Regions from separate parts of the Agarilytica rhodophyticola genome, predicted to be linked through region 1. Evidence: predicted binding sites of a transcription regulator. Region 1 holds the regulator's gene; each other region holds the start of a gene.
The links. The regulator sigma-54, encoded in region 1, starts transcription at its own class of promoters, with help from an activator protein. The targets are predictions, from matches to a motif close to TGGCACANNNNTTGCNNT.
Positions count from the first base shown of each region.

Region 2: the regulator sigma-54 is predicted to act here: its motif matches at 1,602-1,619, upstream of BVC89_RS28640 (alginate export family protein).
Region 3: the regulator sigma-54 is predicted to act here: its motif matches at 2,393-2,410, upstream of BVC89_RS10650 (VPLPA-CTERM sorting domain-containing protein).

Region 1 is NZ_CP020038.1:927,745-933,487, forward strand. Features, by position in the region: gene mgtE (magnesium transporter) at 1-235, opposite strand, end outside; gene BVC89_RS03930 (HPr family phosphocarrier protein) at 389-658, opposite strand; gene rapZ (RNase adapter RapZ) at 662-1,531, opposite strand; gene BVC89_RS03940 (PTS sugar transporter subunit IIA) at 1,555-2,007, opposite strand; gene BVC89_RS03945 (RNA polymerase factor sigma-54) at 2,343-3,878, opposite strand; gene lptB (LPS export ABC transporter ATP-binding protein) at 4,094-4,819, opposite strand; gene lptA (lipopolysaccharide transport periplasmic protein LptA) at 4,864-5,541, opposite strand; gene lptC (LPS export ABC transporter periplasmic protein LptC) at 5,528-5,743, opposite strand, start outside.
Region 2 is NZ_CP021745.1:74,998-80,740, forward strand. Features, by position in the region: gene BVC89_RS30030 (hypothetical protein) at 542-709, shown strand; gene modA (molybdate ABC transporter substrate-binding protein) at 775-1,533, opposite strand; gene BVC89_RS28640 (alginate export family protein) at 1,679-2,989, shown strand; gene BVC89_RS28645 (LysR family transcriptional regulator) at 3,003-3,893, opposite strand; gene BVC89_RS30835 (cysteine-rich CWC family protein) at 4,136-4,324, opposite strand; gene BVC89_RS28655 (hypothetical protein) at 4,719-5,459, shown strand; gene BVC89_RS28660 (alpha/beta hydrolase) at 5,501-5,743, opposite strand, start outside.
Region 3 is NZ_CP020038.1:2,520,879-2,526,621, forward strand. Features, by position in the region: gene aceF (pyruvate dehydrogenase complex dihydrolipoyllysine-residue acetyltransferase) at 1-1,216, shown strand, start outside; gene BVC89_RS10645 (OmpA family protein) at 1,383-2,057, opposite strand; gene BVC89_RS10650 (VPLPA-CTERM sorting domain-containing protein) at 2,477-3,142, shown strand; gene murJ (murein biosynthesis integral membrane protein MurJ) at 3,389-4,906, shown strand; gene ribF (bifunctional riboflavin kinase/FAD synthetase) at 5,059-5,743, shown strand, end outside.

The DNA.
Region 1 (5,743 bases):
TTCCTTGAATGTCTTCGGGCAGTTCTTCTAGTACCTCACCGATAACATCTTTATCTACTAGATCCCACACAACTTTACGCGAAGGAGGGGGAGAAGACTCAAGTAGGCGAGCAATCTCTACAGGACGCAAGCTATTTACCATCTTGGCTATCTGCTGCAGAGTACCGCTTCCTAGTAGCGTCTGTACTCTGGCCAAGTGGGTTTGGCTTTTGGTCTCTTCGGTAGCTTGTTGCATGTAACTCTTTATAGGTTGTAGGCTATCTAGGTAATAGGTTATCTAGTAATAAGTTATCTAGGTTTATATCTAAGTTATATCCGAGTTATGCCTCGGTGTTTCCTTACATTTGCTGGCACTAGCCTTATATTAAGGCGCACACTATTTGCCGGTTTATTCTTCTTCGTCAAATCTATTATTAATCAATTCAACGAGTGCGGCCATGCTTTCTTCTGAGTCCTCACCTTCAGTAATTAACGTAATTTCGCTGCCCTTCGCCGCAGCTAACAGCATCAGAGCCATGATACTTTTGCCGTCTATAGTTTTGTCGGCGAAGCGAACTTTTACGCTACTGCTATATTTATTTGCTGTATTCGCAAAGCGTGTGGCTGCGCGCGCGTGTAAGCCAAGTTTATTAATGATTTCTATTTGCTGTTCGAACATGCATTAGCCATTTTTTAAGTTATTGTTTTGTAATTGTCGGTGACGAACTTGAACATCCTTATATGTTTCTTTTAAATTTTGATACAAGCGTTCGCTAATATACACTGAACGATGCATTCCACCAGTACAGCCAATTGCTACTGTGAGATAGCTTCGATTATTATTTTCAAATGAAGGTATCCATTTAGCAACAAATCCAGTGATATCGTTAATCATCTCCTCTACGCTATTCTGGCTCGACAAGTAATCTGCTACTTCAACATCAAGGCCAGTTTTGAGACGTAAACCTGGTTCCCAGTGAGGATTAGGAAGGCTGCGAACATCAAAAATAAAATCAGCGTCGGTAGGAGCTCCATACTTGAATCCAAAGGAACTGAACATAATTGACATGCTCTTGCTTTGGGGGCCAACGATGAGTTGTCGCATGGTGCTGCGCATTTCGTGCAAATTGAGAGCACTAGTATCGATGATAATATCGGCAAAACCGACAATAGGAGCAAGGATATCCCGTTCTTTTTCAAGTGCCTCATTAAGTCCAGTATTTTCATCCGACAAAGGATGGCGACGGCGAGTTTCACTAAAACGCTTGATTAATACATTGGTATGAGTGTCTAGATAGATAACTTTATAGTTTTCACGGGGGATTTGGGAGGATTTTAATATGCCCGAGAGAGTGCCTAAATCCTTGTCGAGATTTCTCGCGTCTATACCAATGGCAAAACGTTCCTTCTCTTGCTGATTTATATGCTCAATCAATGATGGCAACAAGGTGACGGGAATATTATCAATACAGGTAAACCCTTCATCTTCCAGTAGATGTAAGGCTGAAGTTTTGCCCGACCCTGAGCGACCACTGATTACTAAAAAGCTCATGACAGATCCCGCTTATATAGAGGTTAAGATGACGATGTTATCGCATCGAAAAGTGCATCATCAGATGATACGGAACGTATTGTGCTGACAAAATCAGCATCTTGTAAAAGTTGTGCCAAGCTTGCCAACGACTCTAGATGGCTACTCTCTGCATTTTCCGGTACTAACATTGCAAATATAATATCAACTGGCTTGCCGTCCACTGCGTCGAAGTCAATGGGGGATGCTAGTGTCATGCAGGCGCCATATGTATGACCGCCGGTATTAAAGCGGCAATGAGGAATTGCGATACCATCACCAATACCGGTTGTACCCAATTTTTCTCGGTTAATAAGACTTTGATAAAGTTCATCGACATCAAAGCCTTCGATATCGTTCGCAAAATTCTGTGCCAGTGTTTCAATCACACGCTTTTTACTGCCACCTTCAATTTTTGCCACTGTTCTCTTTGTTGAGAGAATGCTTTTAATTAACATAGATTCTTTGGTAGTTTTTTAAACAATTTTAATAATAAAGACTGCCATTTTATCAGTTTTATTTACTGTGTAACGAACACAATACACTGTGTGTTTAGCAATGATTATTTTTTATCTTATCCAGTACTATATAGATAAAACGTATACAAAATATGGAGTCGTGGGCGAATGGGCCAACTAGCCCCCTTAAAATAAAGATATACGTGTTTAGCTTGGCGTATTAGAAGATTGCTCAACTATATTTAGGAAGACATAGATGAATGTCGATTCAATAGTTTATTGCGCAAGCCAATACACAAAAATACAGAGTGCTCTATAACATTAAGACTAATAGTTTAAACTAGTCGTTTACGCTCGTTGGAAGGTGGAATGCCAAGTGACTCTCGATATTTGGCTATGGTTCTACGGGCAACTTTAATACCTTTCTCTTCAAGTATTCCTGTGATCTTCGAGTCACTCAAGGGTTTTCTGGCGTTTTCAGCAGCGATTAGTTTTTTAATAATGGCGCGAATAGCGGTTGAAGAGCATTCTCCACCTGCTTCTGTTGCTACATGGCTTGAGAAAAAGTACTTAAGTTCAAATATACCTTGTGGTGTATGCATATATTTTTGCGTTGTTACCCGAGAAATTGTCGATTCATGCATTTCAACAATTTCCGCAACATCGTGTAATACCATAGGTTTCATAGCTTCTGGGCCATGATCAAGAAAGCCCTGTTGCTTCTCAACGATGCATGTAGCCACTTTCAATAATGTCTCATTGCGGCTCTGCAAGCTTTTTAAAAACCACCTAGCTTCCTGAAGGTTATCTCTTAAAAAGGTATTGTCAGTGCTTGAGTCTGCTCTTTTAACTAAGGACGCATAATCATTATTGATGCGAATTCGAGGAGCTATTTCAGGGTTTAACTGCACTGTCCAACGATCATCTACCTTTTTAACAAAAACATCAGGTACCACATATTCGGTTGAGTCTGTGCCAATATGTTCCCCTGGGCGTGGGTTAAGCGTCTGAATGACTTTAATAGCAAGTTGCAGTTCGGCTTCTTTAATCTTCAATTTGCGCATTAACTGCTTGAAATCTCGATTGCCAAGTACTTCTAGGTAGTCTTCAATAATTTTACGGGCGTAATTAACGCCTGGTTCATTAGGATCATACTGGTTTAGCTGTATCAGTAAACACTCGCTGATATTTTGGCTGGCTACCCCTATGGGATCAAATTGCTGAATTCTGTGCAATACAGCAACTAGCTCATCCATCTCTAATTCTTCATGATGGGCTTGTAGGCCTGTGTATATATCATCCAAGGACTGACACAACATACCATTGGGCTCTACCGCATCTATGATAGCCTCGGCAATTTCTATATCTAGATCCGACATTGGTGTTAGATTGAGTTGCCAAAGTAAGTGGTCTTGGATTGTCTCGGACGAGGTGCGACGAGATTCAAAATCCATATCTTCGTTATCGTTTCTCGAAGCGCCGGGGGATGATGATGCTTGGTAGACATCATCCCAATTGGTATCAACCGCCAGCTCATTGGGAATGGTATCACTCCATTCGCTATCTAGACGCGCTTCTTCATTCGAAGAGTTTGGATTTTCATCGCTAGAGTTAGTGCTTTCGCTATTTAAAGAAGAATCGTTAGGTTTGGCAAAATCTTCCGAAGGAGAAGAGTCAGCCCCTTTTTCCCCTGAATCGTTGTCTGAGCTACTGGATTCATCAGATATCTCTAACATAGGGTTAGAGTCCAGCGCTTCCTGAATCTCTGATTGCAAATCTAAGGTTGATAGCTGAAGAAGGCGAATCGCTTGCTGCAACTGGGGAGTCATTGTAAGTTGCTGACCCAGCTTTAGTTGAAGAGATTGCTTCATATGCGCTAACACTTGCCCCGGTTGATTGTATGTTATGTGACAGCCGCTTGATTCCATTTAGGAAAGCAGACCCTTATAAGTTTAGACTGAGCGAGGCTCTCAGGCAACGGTTTTGCGTTAAAAATAAAGCAAACATTGTGCCGTATATAGGTCACTGCTTGAGCAATTTGTCAAGTATTAAACTCAAAACAATTAGGCTTAGTGTCAGATATGGCCTAAAGCTGAAAATGCTGTCCTAGATAGACTTCCCGCACTTTTTGGTTATTGAGTACGGTGGCGGCATCGCCATCAGCAATGATGTGGCCTTCGGATACGATGTAAGATTTCTCGCATATATCGAGCGTTTCTCTAACATGATGATCGGTAATGAGAACGCCAATGTTTTTGGCTTTTAGTTGCTGGATGATACCTTTGATATCACTAACTGAAATGGGATCGACGCCAGCAAAGGGCTCGTCAAGTAATATAAAATCTGGTTCTGTGGCTAACGCTCGTGCAATTTCTACGCGTCGGCGCTCGCCACCAGATAGCGCCATCCCGAGGCTATCTTTAATGTGAGTGATGTGAAACTCTTCCAGTAGCTTATTTAGAATTTCTTGCCGTTGCTTACGCTTTAAGCCTTTGCGAGTCTCCAATATCGCCAAGATATTTTGGCTGACCGTAAGTTTTCGAAACACCGAGGCTTCCTGGGGTAAGTAGCCCAGACCGCGCCTTGCCCGGCCATGCATGGGCTGGCGAGTGACATCTTCACCATTGATAAAGACTTGGCCTCGATCTGCCCTTACTATGCCAGCGATCATATAAAAGCAGGTTGTCTTGCCCGCGCCATTAGGGCCGAGCAAGCCCACAACTTGTCCTTGGTTTACCGACACTGAGACATCGATAACCACTTGTCTGCCTTTGTAACTTTTTGCGAGATGTTTAGCTTCTAATTGCGACATTAAGACGACTGCTTATTGATATGCTAGTTGGTTATTATGTTGTTTTATTCTGTATCTTCGAGAGGGGGCGAGGAGGTTTCATTTTCCTCTGTGTCTACCGTCTCGTTGCTTTCTTCTTCATTTGAATCAGAATCGATGATGTCTTCTTCAGGCTCGGATTCTATGCTGGAATTGTCTTCTTGCCCTTCCTCGCCATTGATAGACTCTAAGGTTTTTGGTGGGATAACCATGCGCACCCGCTCTTTGGTGCCGTCTGCAGAAGTTTTTCCACCTGCTTTTACTAACGCTTTTTTCACATCGTATTCAATACGATTACCGCTTAAACTTGTGCCATCTTGGTCAAGAGAGGCGTTTTCAATAAGAAACAGCGTCTCGTTTGACGCTGAGTATTCAAGTGTATTGGCCACAGCGGTAACCGGAGGGCTGTTTTCTTTCGGGGTTTGTTGAAAACGGGCGGGGTTACCTGTTGCCACAATTTTTTTGGCAGAGTCAACCTTGCCTTTTTCGAATTTACCGTAGTAAACCACTTTACTAGCATTGATTTTAAGGCTGCCTTGCTGCAAAACCACATTACCCAAGAACGTTGTTGTTCCTGCTCGGATATCAAACTCGTGTGTGTCAGCATCGATGAACATCGTCTGTGTGTCATCGTCTGGTAGTGTCCAGGCATTGGTTGCTAATAACACTGCTAGAGAGATAAATATAAATTTAAGTTGGATCATAGAGTCCACGAACTTTAGATAATAGCTTTAATTTTTGTGCGACAAAATCAGCATGAAGGCCTGTGCCTTTGATTTCTACGCTATCAGAATTTATTTTTACAGCTTCAGCTGTTTCAGCGACCTTGCCTATTGGATCAACGTTTAACCTCTGTGTGGTAATGGTGGTGGTAATACCATCGGCATCTGTATGCTTCACGACTAC
Region 2 (5,743 bases), on a different replicon from region 1:
ATATTTTCTGTATTCAGGTCAGTGATGACAATCCCGTAGCTGTTTTCTCGAATTATATTATTTTGCATACAGCATGTTTTGTATAAAAATTAACATTATTACCAATAATATTTTGTGCATACATTCTCCGGTAAATATTTATAAATTACATTGGATAAAAATTACATACTGTTTAATATACCTGTGTTATGTTTTTAGTTGAACTTATCTATTCATTTTTTATTAATAACGGAGACACTATATTAGCGGCTCAATTTAATTAGATAGTGAGTACAAAATGAAAGGAAAAGTTAGTGACGCTCTTATCATTAGTTTGATAGCTAGTTCAGCATTTTCAAGTACAGCACTTATTGCTACGTGTGAGAACCCACAGTGACATTACGTCCCTGAAGTACACCTGTTTTATGAAACATATGACCTGTCGATCTATAATCAGCAAAGCAGCCTTGACGAGAAATTAACAGACACTCCTGTTGTTGGTGCACTATGTTCACAACGGGAATCAAAATTAAATAGCCTACTTAGGGTATCAAGTCCACTGATGGCTTTTTGCCAAGAAAATATGCTCCGTATCTACTCGATCAGCGATAGTGGTTCTTTTAATGTTCAGTCTGAACAAGACAATACAACACCTCAATTCTGTATCGTCGCCGAGGGTTACATTAATGATGTATATATTAATACATTTGGACAGTTGACTAGTAATTAAACCCCAATATTTATCAGTGCTAATCTAAAGCTTTTAACAGGTTAATTACAATAATCTTTATGCCGTTATTTGGTACTTGATGTAGCGTAGCCATAGGACTCAATGATTCTTTGAGCACTATGGCTGCTTAGGAAGCGTAAAAACTCGCGAGCTGCGGCGTTAGTGTTGCCTCGGCTCAGTAACGCCGCGTCCTGTTTTATTGGTCTATGATATTCCCTCGGAACAAGCCAAAAAGAGCCTGTTTTTAAATGGTTTCCATCCATAATTTGAGAAAACGCAATAAAACCTATTTGGGCATTACCAGTACGCACAAACTGGTAGGTTTGTGCGATATTTTCTCCCTGCACCCATTTGGCTTTGGTCTTATCGTGCAGCTGTAGGCTCTTCAATGTATCAACAGCAGCGACACCGTAAGGAGCAAGTTTTGGATTAGCAAGCGCGAGCTTATTAAAACTCCCCATCTTTAATACTTCTGGGTTATTTTTGATCAACTTTGAGTTTGCAGACCATAGAGCCAGCCTTCCGATGGCATAAGTCGCGATCTTATCAGGTACAACGAACCCTTCTTTTTCGAGCTTTGCAGGTATTGTTTGATCCGCCGATAAAAAGATATCAAACGGCGCGCCATGTCTTATTTGCGCATAGAATTTACCAGAGGCACCAAAAGATAAAAGGACTTTGTGACCGCTAGACTGTTCAAAAACTTTGGTAATATCTAGCATCGTATTTTTGAAATTGGAGGCAACAGCTACATGAACATTTTCAGCAAAAAGAGAGTGGCTTAGCCCTAAAAAAATCGCAATAAGCAGCGTCTTATGTACCATAATATATTTTTCCGATAGGCTCTAGATCGTAATGCCTATGCTGTAGTATAAACTGGTACGTTGTAATCTTGCACAAGTATCGCGTTAAAATGAACATCACTGTTCAGTTAATACTCATTTCATGAGGTGGTAGGTGGTTTATCAAGTGAGTCGAGTTATTTTTCTCATATTAGTTCTAGGTGGCTCTGCTGTAGCAGCCGAAAATAAAAACTGGTCTTTTGGAGGGAATTACCGGCTACGATATGAAAACTTAGATAACCCATTTAGGGCGAATATAGAAGACTCTGATCAAGTACTAGCCTCACGATTACTGGCTAGTGTAAAGTTTAATAATGACGGGGTATTTGGCGAATTTGAACTACAGGATTCACGTACATGGTTGGATGATGACAGTACACCTCTAGGTACTGATGACGTTAACCCATTAGAGCCGCTACAAGTTTATATCGGCTGGCGAAACAAAAATAATTTCTCCGCTAAAGTTGGTCGCCTAACCCTTAATATTGGTAGCCGTCGATTAGTGTCACGTAATGGCTTTCGCAATACAATCAATGCTTTTAGCGGCATGCACACATCATGGATAAAAGATAACTGGCACGCACAAACTTTATATACCCTCCCCCTACAACGCCGTCCTAGCGATCGTTTAGCCTTGGACAACAACGAAATTCAAATCGATAAGCATTACTCGGGAATTCATTTTGCGGGTATACACGTAACCCGAGAAAAGCAAAACAAAGAGTTGTTAGAGCTCTACTATTTTATGCTAGATGAGGAAGATCAAGCTAATTTAAATACAAGAAACCGCGCACTCAACACTTTAGGCCTAAGGTTATTACAACCGAAAAAACTTTCACACTGGGATTATGAATTTGAAGCGGCATATCAATTTGGTGAGGCACGAACAAATAGATCCGTTTCTAATACCAATGACTTAGACGTAAATGCAGGCTTTATTCATGTTCACCTTGCTTATCAATTTAACAGCTTATGGTTTTCTAGAATAGTTCTGCAAGCAGATTATGCCAGCGGTGATAAAGATCCCAATGATAATAAGTACAACCGCTTTGATACTCTGTTCGGGTCTCGAGGCTTCGAGTACGGGCATACAGGTATATACGGTGCTTTTGCCCGAAGTAATATTTTATCTCCTGGCTTGAGATGGGAATTCCAACCTCGCGATGCACTCTCAGCACTTGTCGGCTATCGCTCAGTTTGGCTAGCCTCTGACAAAGACGCATTAACCACTGCAAATGTCGTTGATCCGAGCGGCAACACCAGCAAGTTTGTCGGACAGCAGTTACAAGTTCGCCTAGATATTAAGTTATCATCATCCATTAAATTTGAAGTCGGTGGGGCTTACTTATTAAAAGGTAGTTTTTTAAAAGATGCTCCTAATGCATCGCCCACTGGTGACACCCATCATATATATTCTCAAGTGGTCGTTAAATTTTAAATCTGCTACAAAATTAGTGGACTGCGGATTTCTTTTTTGCCAAGGCGACCAAAGCATGAGCAAAGGCGCTGTCATCATTAGTGCGCATACCAAGATGAATTTGCTTATAAACACCAGCTTTGCCCAATGCTATTGCTTTTATTGGTAATTGTTCTGCAAACTGATCCACTAGCCAGCGAGGTAATGTTGCTACACCACGATGTGCTGCCACCAGCTGTAGCATAATCTCGGTGGCTTCCACCGTTTTATGCTTTTGGGGCCGACAGTTTGCCGGCAATAAAAATAAGCTGTAAATATCCAAGCGTTCAATATCTACTGGGTATGTATAAAGAACTTGATCTAATAAATCTTCAGGCTCGATAAATTGACGTTGATAAAATGGATGCTCGTGTCCAACAACTAATACCTGTTCATAATCAAAAACAGGAACAAAGGAAATTCCTTTTCGCAATAGGGGATCCGGTGTAACTAATACATCGATGTCGTGATTAAACAGCGCGGCCATTCCACCAAATTGAAATTGTTGTTTCACATCCACATCAACTCCAGGGAATTGCTCAAGAAAATCGTGAACTACGGTAAGCAACCATTGGTAGCAAGGGTGACATTCCATGCCTATGCTCAGGTTACCGCTCTCCCCTTTAGCATACTGTTGCAAACTCTCATCAATTCTCTCGAGCTGAGGTAATAAGCGCCTTGCTTCTCTTAACAAATAGTGTCCAGCCTCCGTTAGTTGAATCTGCCTCCCCTCCTTTCTCCACAAAGACAAGGCAAATTTCGCTTCTAACTTTTTTATGGTGTGACTCAAGGCTGATTGTGTCAGGTTTAATTTATCGGCCGCTGCGGTTAGTGAGCCCTGACGATCTATCTCAAGCATAATCCTTAAGTGCATTCTTTCAATCATTGTTGAACCATGAATAATAGTAATGGGTGCATAGGGATATTACCACTATTCATCATGAGTAGTCCTGTTGATACTGCGATTATTATTAAACCGATACTTTAACAGCAAGACTAATATACTCAGGTATCTCTACATATACCTTCCTATATATTTCGCCATAAATTGAGTACTTACTGGAGTATGATTATATTGGTGTTAGCGGGCTCTAACTTGCTACTTTCTCAAAGAACAAAATGATAAGATTATAGGGGCATTTCACTTATTTCTTTTAAGCAACTATTGCATAAACAACGATCCCAACGTTCAGCAATGAATGCTCTTTGTTTATCTGACAAATGAATGTCGCTGCAATGACAAATCAAAATAGAGCCCATTTTACACTCAAAATCTTTAAGGCAACGGGGACAAACAATAGTCTCATGCTTTGGCATCACTTCTGTATTCCAAGAAATATCTAGGCATATTATATGCTGGCACCAATGGATGAACAAACCCCTTATTATTTAACACGCCAACTATTGTTAGACCATGCCATAATCCTTTAACTGTGCACTTCAAATGTTACGCTTTTCTCACAACCATAGATTTCCGCTGGATAAACAACTAACGAATAGAAATACTATTAACCTGGTGGCTAATTAATATCGAGATGTAGATCAACTATATGGTTATGCCCGTCGTCGAAACAATTAACAATAAGCTCGACATCATATTACTATTTTTATTTATTTAACGTCTGGAATTGACGGATAAGTTGTTGTTAATAGATCCTATTTATATGCATGTGTTTTTGTTCTAAAGATCATCATAATTTTGGCAGTTTATATGAAGATAAATAAATATGAATTCTTATTTTCTGAAGTCAAAAGCCTGGAAAAATTCAACGTAATTATTGAAGATATCTTTTATGTCGTATCAAAAACCTTAGTTGGCCTTAAAGAATCGGATATTCGCGACATTATTCAACAGCCTTCAAATGTAGATGTTAGAGCCATGCTGATGAGACATGGAAATAAGACGGTTGGCTTTGTTATCGTTCAAAGAATAGATGTGACAATAGAAAACAAGGTTATCAGTGTTTTTCAATCGGTGGCGAGTGTGCTGCCAAAATATCGTACAGTGATAAACTTATCAAGTTACGTAAATGAGGTGGCGCTAAAACATAAGTTTTGTTTTCCTTTTCGCGAGATATTCTGTCTAGGTTTTTACACTTCACCGTCCATTTATGATGCTTTTCAAAAAGACTACTATGAGTTTTACCTCACAGTAGCCAATGAAATGCCAAAAAACTGTAAAAAAGTTATTGATTACTTAATACAAGAAGTTGAAAAAAATAAGAGCTCATTAGAATCTTCTATTGCTCTAATGGATAACTCACAATTCTCATATTTTACCAACGTTATTTCAAAAGTAGGTTATAAAGACCATTGTGGCATTTGTATTTTAATCCCTTTTTCTTGGCAAAATATTGGGATGAGTATTCTCAAAAAGATGAAAGCGCAAAAGCTTTTAACTAGAGAACGGATAATACAAACAAAAAACAAAACTTTTTTAACTGAAAAATAGTATTGTCCTCTCGTATAAGTATTTGAAAATAAATAAGCACCCTATTCTACTAGATCGATCGCACCTTTAGCCATTCTACCATTGGAATGGGCAACACCTTTTACAATTCTCTTTTTCCAACCAAAGTCACTTCCCAATATTTTTGCTTGTTTTAGCCCTTCTTCATAAAAAGATAAGCCTCGGGCAAATCTCTGTGCTCCTTGACGCATAGCCTGGGGAGTTCTACGTAAGCTTTCATGATGAATATCTGTATCCTGATCCCCTAACAAAACCACAACATCTTT
Region 3 (5,743 bases), 1.6 Mb from region 1:
TGTTGGCGATGAAGTGAGTGAAGGCGATTCCATTATTGTTTTAGAGAGTGATAAAGCCTCAATGGAAGTACCCGCACCTGCCTCTGGTAAGGTGACTAAGCTTGCTATTAAAGAGGGCGATAAAGCATCCGAAGGCACGGCCGTGTTAACCCTGGAAGTTGCCGGTGCTGCACCGGTTGTCCAAGAGCAAGCTGCACCCGCTGAACCAGAGCCTGTCTCAGCGCCAGCACCAGCTAAAAAACCGGCAAAACCCCAGACGACTAATCAGTTGCTGCCACAAGATATTGAAAGCTCAGGCAGCTCAGTTTATGCCGGTCCGGCAGTGCGTAAGCTTGCCCGCCAGCTGGGGGTAAACTTGGGAGAAGTACAAGCGACGGGAGCGCGAGGTCGTATCTCCAAGGATGATGTTAAAGCTTTCGTTAAAGGTGTCATGACTAGAAAACCGGCTGCTAGTGCAGGCGCAAGCCTAACCAGCGGCACAGGCATTCCTGCTATTCCAGAAATAGATTTTGCCAAATTTGGTGAAGTTGAAACCGTTAAAATGAGTAAAATTCATAAGGTTACAGCCGCTAATATGCTGCGTAGCTGGTTGAATGTGCCTCATGTAACGCAGTTTGACGATGCCGATATCACCGATATGGAAGCTTTCCGCAAAGGCATGAAAGCTGAGGCAGAAAAGGCAGGAGTGAAGTTAACACCTTTACCTTTCTTGTTAAAAGCATGTGCTGCTGCTCTGAAGCACGAAGAGAGTTTTAACGTTTCATTGCACGCTGACGGTGAGCATATTGTTAAGAAGAAATATGTTCATATCGGTATCGCTGTGGCGACGCCAAATGGCTTGATGGTTCCCGTGGTCAAAGATGTGGATAAAAAAGGTCTATTCCAATTGGCGGAAGAATCCAACGCGCTGGCTAAGAAAGCACGTGATGGCAAACTGATGCCAAATGAAATGCAAGGCGGCTGCTTTACTATTTCTAGCTTGGGTGCAATAGGTGGAACAGGTTTTACCCCTATCGTTAATGCACCGGAAGTGGCTATTCTTGGAGTTTCTAAAGCTTCGATGCAGCCTGTATGGAATGGTAAGGACTTTACTCCCCGCCAAATGCTACCTCTATCTTTGTCTTATGACCACCGTGCGATTAACGGCGCAGATGCTGGGCGTTTCTTTACTTATCTAGTGTCCTTACTCTCAGACATTCGTCGCTTGTCATTGTAAGCTTTTCTTTTGAGCACCATTTTGCGGATAAAAAAAGCCCAACATATGTTGGGCTAACTCTCAGGATGGTGTACTTACTGGCCGAAATTCCGTCTTGTAATGTCCCTCTTTCAACGTCCTTGTCTCACATTCCTGTGGGTGTCGCTTTCCTGAGTCCTTGTATTCGTTAGTTAGCCGCCGCAAACTGCTCTTGATCTTTGTTATACACTTCGATTTTCACTCGTCTTTGAAAGGCGTGTTGATCTAGGTTAGGCATGGCCGAAATGGCAAATTGAGAGCCGTGTGAGTGAACTTCTATACGATCTTCTGCAATGCCTTCATCAGTTAGGGCAGTGGCTACAGCTTTGGCCCGTTCGGCGGATAAAACATTGTTGTACTCATCTGTGCCTCTGGGGTCTGCATGGCCATCTAGACGCACGTGTAATTCGGGGTTTTCTTTCAGATAACCCACCAAAGAAGAAATACGTTGGCTATCTTGGAATGAGATTTCATCACCGCCCGTAGGAAACATCACTTGAAATTCTAATTTCTTAGCGACTCGGCTCTCAAGGCTGGCAACTTCGTGCTGTTGTCGATCTATTTTCTGTTCTAGTTGTTTGATATTGTGATTTGCTGCTTCCATCTGTATATCCGCCGTTTTACTTTTTTCTGCTAGATAAGCTCCGCCAAGTGCTCCGAGAACAAGTCCTACTGGCCCCCCAGCAATGCCACCGACAACTGCTGCTGTTGAGAATGTTGCTGCTCTTTCAACATCTTTAACTGTTTTTGATGCGGCTTGTGCAGCGGGAACGGTAAGCGCTGATGTTAGGGCTAGTGCTGAGATAAAAGTCATTGTTTTCATGGTTGTCTCTCTTAATTGTTAATTTGTTTGATATCGCTGTGTTGCTGCTATGGTGTGTATTAAACAGGAGGATTAAGACCTTCCAATGGACGTAAAAGGGCAGGCCAGTGACGGAATATGGCAAAATGTGGAAGCCTTATCTCGGTGTATAAAAAGTGGCTGTAAATTAGATCTTCATGTTGAAAAATGTTTAAGCTGCTCTTATTCGATCTCTTAACGCTTACCTTGAGCCACGTTGTTTGCGCTGTCGGCAAAATATACAGATGGGCGCCTATAATTTTTTCATGTCGCTTTTATTTTCTATTCTGCCTTGATTTATATGAAGTTTTTCTTTTTGGCATGCCATATGCATTTGTAAGTCTTAGTAAATGTTTTTATAACGTTAAAAGATTAAACGAGTGTTTTTTAGGTAGATATCGATGGCATATAAAGGTTGGTTGGCAGTTTTTGCTATGCTTTTTGTTGTACAGACGCAGGCTGTCACTGTTGACTTTGACTTAATTGATCCTATCTCCGCCGATCGGGCGCGAGGTGATTATGCGCGTGCCTTTAACTATGAAGTGGATGGTATCAACCTTAGTATCTCTGGCTTATCTTCTGGTGGTGACCGCTTTGCTCCCTTTTCGAGTTTTTCCCGCGCAAGAGTAGGGTTGTGGAATGGCTTGGTTGGGATTGAAAGGCGAGGTCTTTCTCACACCATCGATAACTTTGGTTTCGATTATGATTTCCTGGTACTAGATTTCGATACGGAAGTTAGTCTCGAATCCATTGACTTAGGATATATCGCCGCTGATAGTGACGTGTCTATCGGTGGTATTAGTAATGGTAGTTTCGTTTTTGGCGATAGTATTTTTGATGCTTCTTTAGGCACTAATCACGTAGATAGCGCCGGTGTAGTTGCTAGCCGTTGGTTAGTAGGAGCATTTCATCCATTGTTTGGGGCTGCGCAAGATTCCTACGGCGATAGTTTTAAAATTAGCCAGCTTTCTGTCAATGTGAATCCAGTGCCTTTACCTGCCGCTTTTTGGTTTTTTGCCACAGGTCTTATTGCTTTCCTTGGTCTGCGTCGCAGAGCGAAGATATAAAGTTTTTTTGGAGTGTTTGGAGTCCTTTAAGCGGTCTACGGGTCGCTTTTTTTTCGCCCAAATAATCTTACCCTTTAGCAATACCGTACACACGTTTCGGCGATAGCTCTTGATTCGTCAATATAAAAATGGCTCAATGCGGGTTTTTAGTAAATTGAGTAGGGTATTTTGGCAACGCAAACGGATGCATCCAGTTCTCAACCGAGTAAAAAAAGTCTTTTAAAATCCAGTGCTGTCGTATCGTTTATGACCATGCTTTCCCGTGTTCTCGGGTTAGTTAGAGATATAGTTTTTGCGCGTTTTATCGGAGCAGAAGCCAATGCCGATGCCTTTTTTGTAGCTTTTAAAATCCCCAATTTCTTTCGTCGTCTATTTGCCGAGGGTGCATTTGCCCAAGCGTTTGTTCCCGTATTGTCTGAGTACCGTACTCAAGGGAGTTACGCGGCTGTCCGCCACTTTATCGACCGTATCTGCGGTTGTCTTGGTATTTCCTTAATTGTTTTAACAAGCTTTGTTGTTATTGCTTCTCCTGCTGTGGCAGCAATTTTTGGGATTGGCTTTTTGCTTAATTATCCCGAAAAGTTTTGGCTAACATCAGAGCTCTTGCGTATTACCTTTCCCTATTTAATGCTGATATCGTTAACAGGCTTAGCGGGTGCTATTTTAAATAGCTACGATAAGTTTGCTGTGCCTGCAATTACGCCAGTGTTTTTAAATATTGTGCTTATCATGGCCGCGGCTGTGGTTTCCCCCTGGTTTGAACAACCTGTTTTTGCGCTAGCATGGGGAGTGCTGATTGCGGGTATTATCCAACTGCTTTTCCAAGTACCTTTTTTAATGAAATTGGGGCTGTTACCTCATCCAACAGTAGATTGGTCCGATGAATCTGTGCGTAAAGTACTTAAACTGATGGCACCTGCGATGTTCGGTGTCTCTGTCAGCCAAATTAACTTATTATTCGATACTGTTTTGGCCTCTTTTTTACCCACAGGTAGTGTTTCTTGGCTGTATTTTTCTGACCGTTTAGTTGAGTTACCGTTAGGTGTCTTCGGTGTCGGCATTGCCACGGTGATATTGCCAAATTTATCTCGTCAGCATGCCAGTGGTGGTAGCAAATTTAGCGACACTATAGATTGGGGAATTAAATTGATACTGCTGATAGCAGTGCCGGCTTCTATTGCCCTGATAATACTCGCTAAACCCATTCTTTTTACGCTGTTTCAGTATGAAAAAACGTCAGTTAGAGCGATTAATATGGCCAGTCTGAGTTTGCAAGCTTACGCTTTGGGGTTAACTGCATTTATGTTGATCAAGGTGTTAGCCAGCGGTTTCTTCTCTCGCCAAGATATGACTTCACCTGTGCGTATTGGTATTATTGCAATGCTGGCAAATATGGGATTTAACTTGGTTTTTGTCTTGCCTTTGCATTTTATCTGGCAGATTGGCCATGTGGGTTTAGCCCTGGCAACAGCAGCTTCCGCTTATCTGAATGCAGGGCTATTGTTTCTCAAGCTTAAACGCGACCAAATATACATCAAGCCCCACGGTTGGTCATTATTTCTTCTGCGCTTGTTACTTAGTAGTGCTCTGATGGCATCGATGCTGTTGCTTGTGCAACAGATGTTACCAAGCTTTGAGTCGCTTACATGGTGGCAAAGGGTGACAAACTTATCCATTTACGTGGTTTGTGGTGTGTTTACTTACTTTGTTGTCTTATTTTTGAGTGGCTTACGCCTACATCATCTTAAACTTCACCTTGACTAGATGATCCTGAGCGATGGCTACTGTATACTCCTGCCTTCGTTAATTTGGGCTTATTTTGTTTTTGGGTCTGTTGACACTCATTAAATTACACTCCAGCAGGTGGAATTCTATCAGTGTCAACATATTCTAAGTGACAGGCCCCAGTGGATATCATGAGGCAGCAAGAGTTTATAAAAGGTCTACATAACCTTAAAGCGAGACATCAAGGTTGTGTGGCAACTATCGGTTCGTTTGATGGCGTACATCGCGGTCATCAGGCTGTTTTGCAGCAGGTGAAAGATAAAGCCAAAGAGCTATCCCTACCTTCATTAGTAATGGTGTTCGAACCACTACCTTATGAATATTTTTCGAAAGAAAGTGCCCCAGCGCGCCTTATGCGTTTACGAGAAAAAGTACTGGCGCTTTTTAACAACGACATCGACCGTGTGTTATGTTTGAAGTTTAACGAAGCCCTGCGTTCACTTACTGCACAAGAGTATGTTGAGAAAGTCCTGGTGGACGGTATCGGTGTTAGGCACTTAGTCATTGGTGATGATTTTCGTTTCGGCTGTGATCGATCTGGCGATTTTGAGATGTTGATCAAATCCGGGCGAAGTCATGGGTTTTCTGTCTGTGATACAAATACCCAGCTTGAACGTAACGAACGTATCAGCAGTACCCGAATTAGAAAGCTACTAGCGGATAACCAGCTTGATAAAGCCGGCGACTTATTGGGTAGATCCTATTGTATTTCTGGACGGGTTATTTACGGTAAGCAGCTGGGACGAACCCTCGGCTTTCCCACCCTCAATATAGGACTAGGGCGTCACCGATCACCGGTGCAGGGGGTTTATGCTG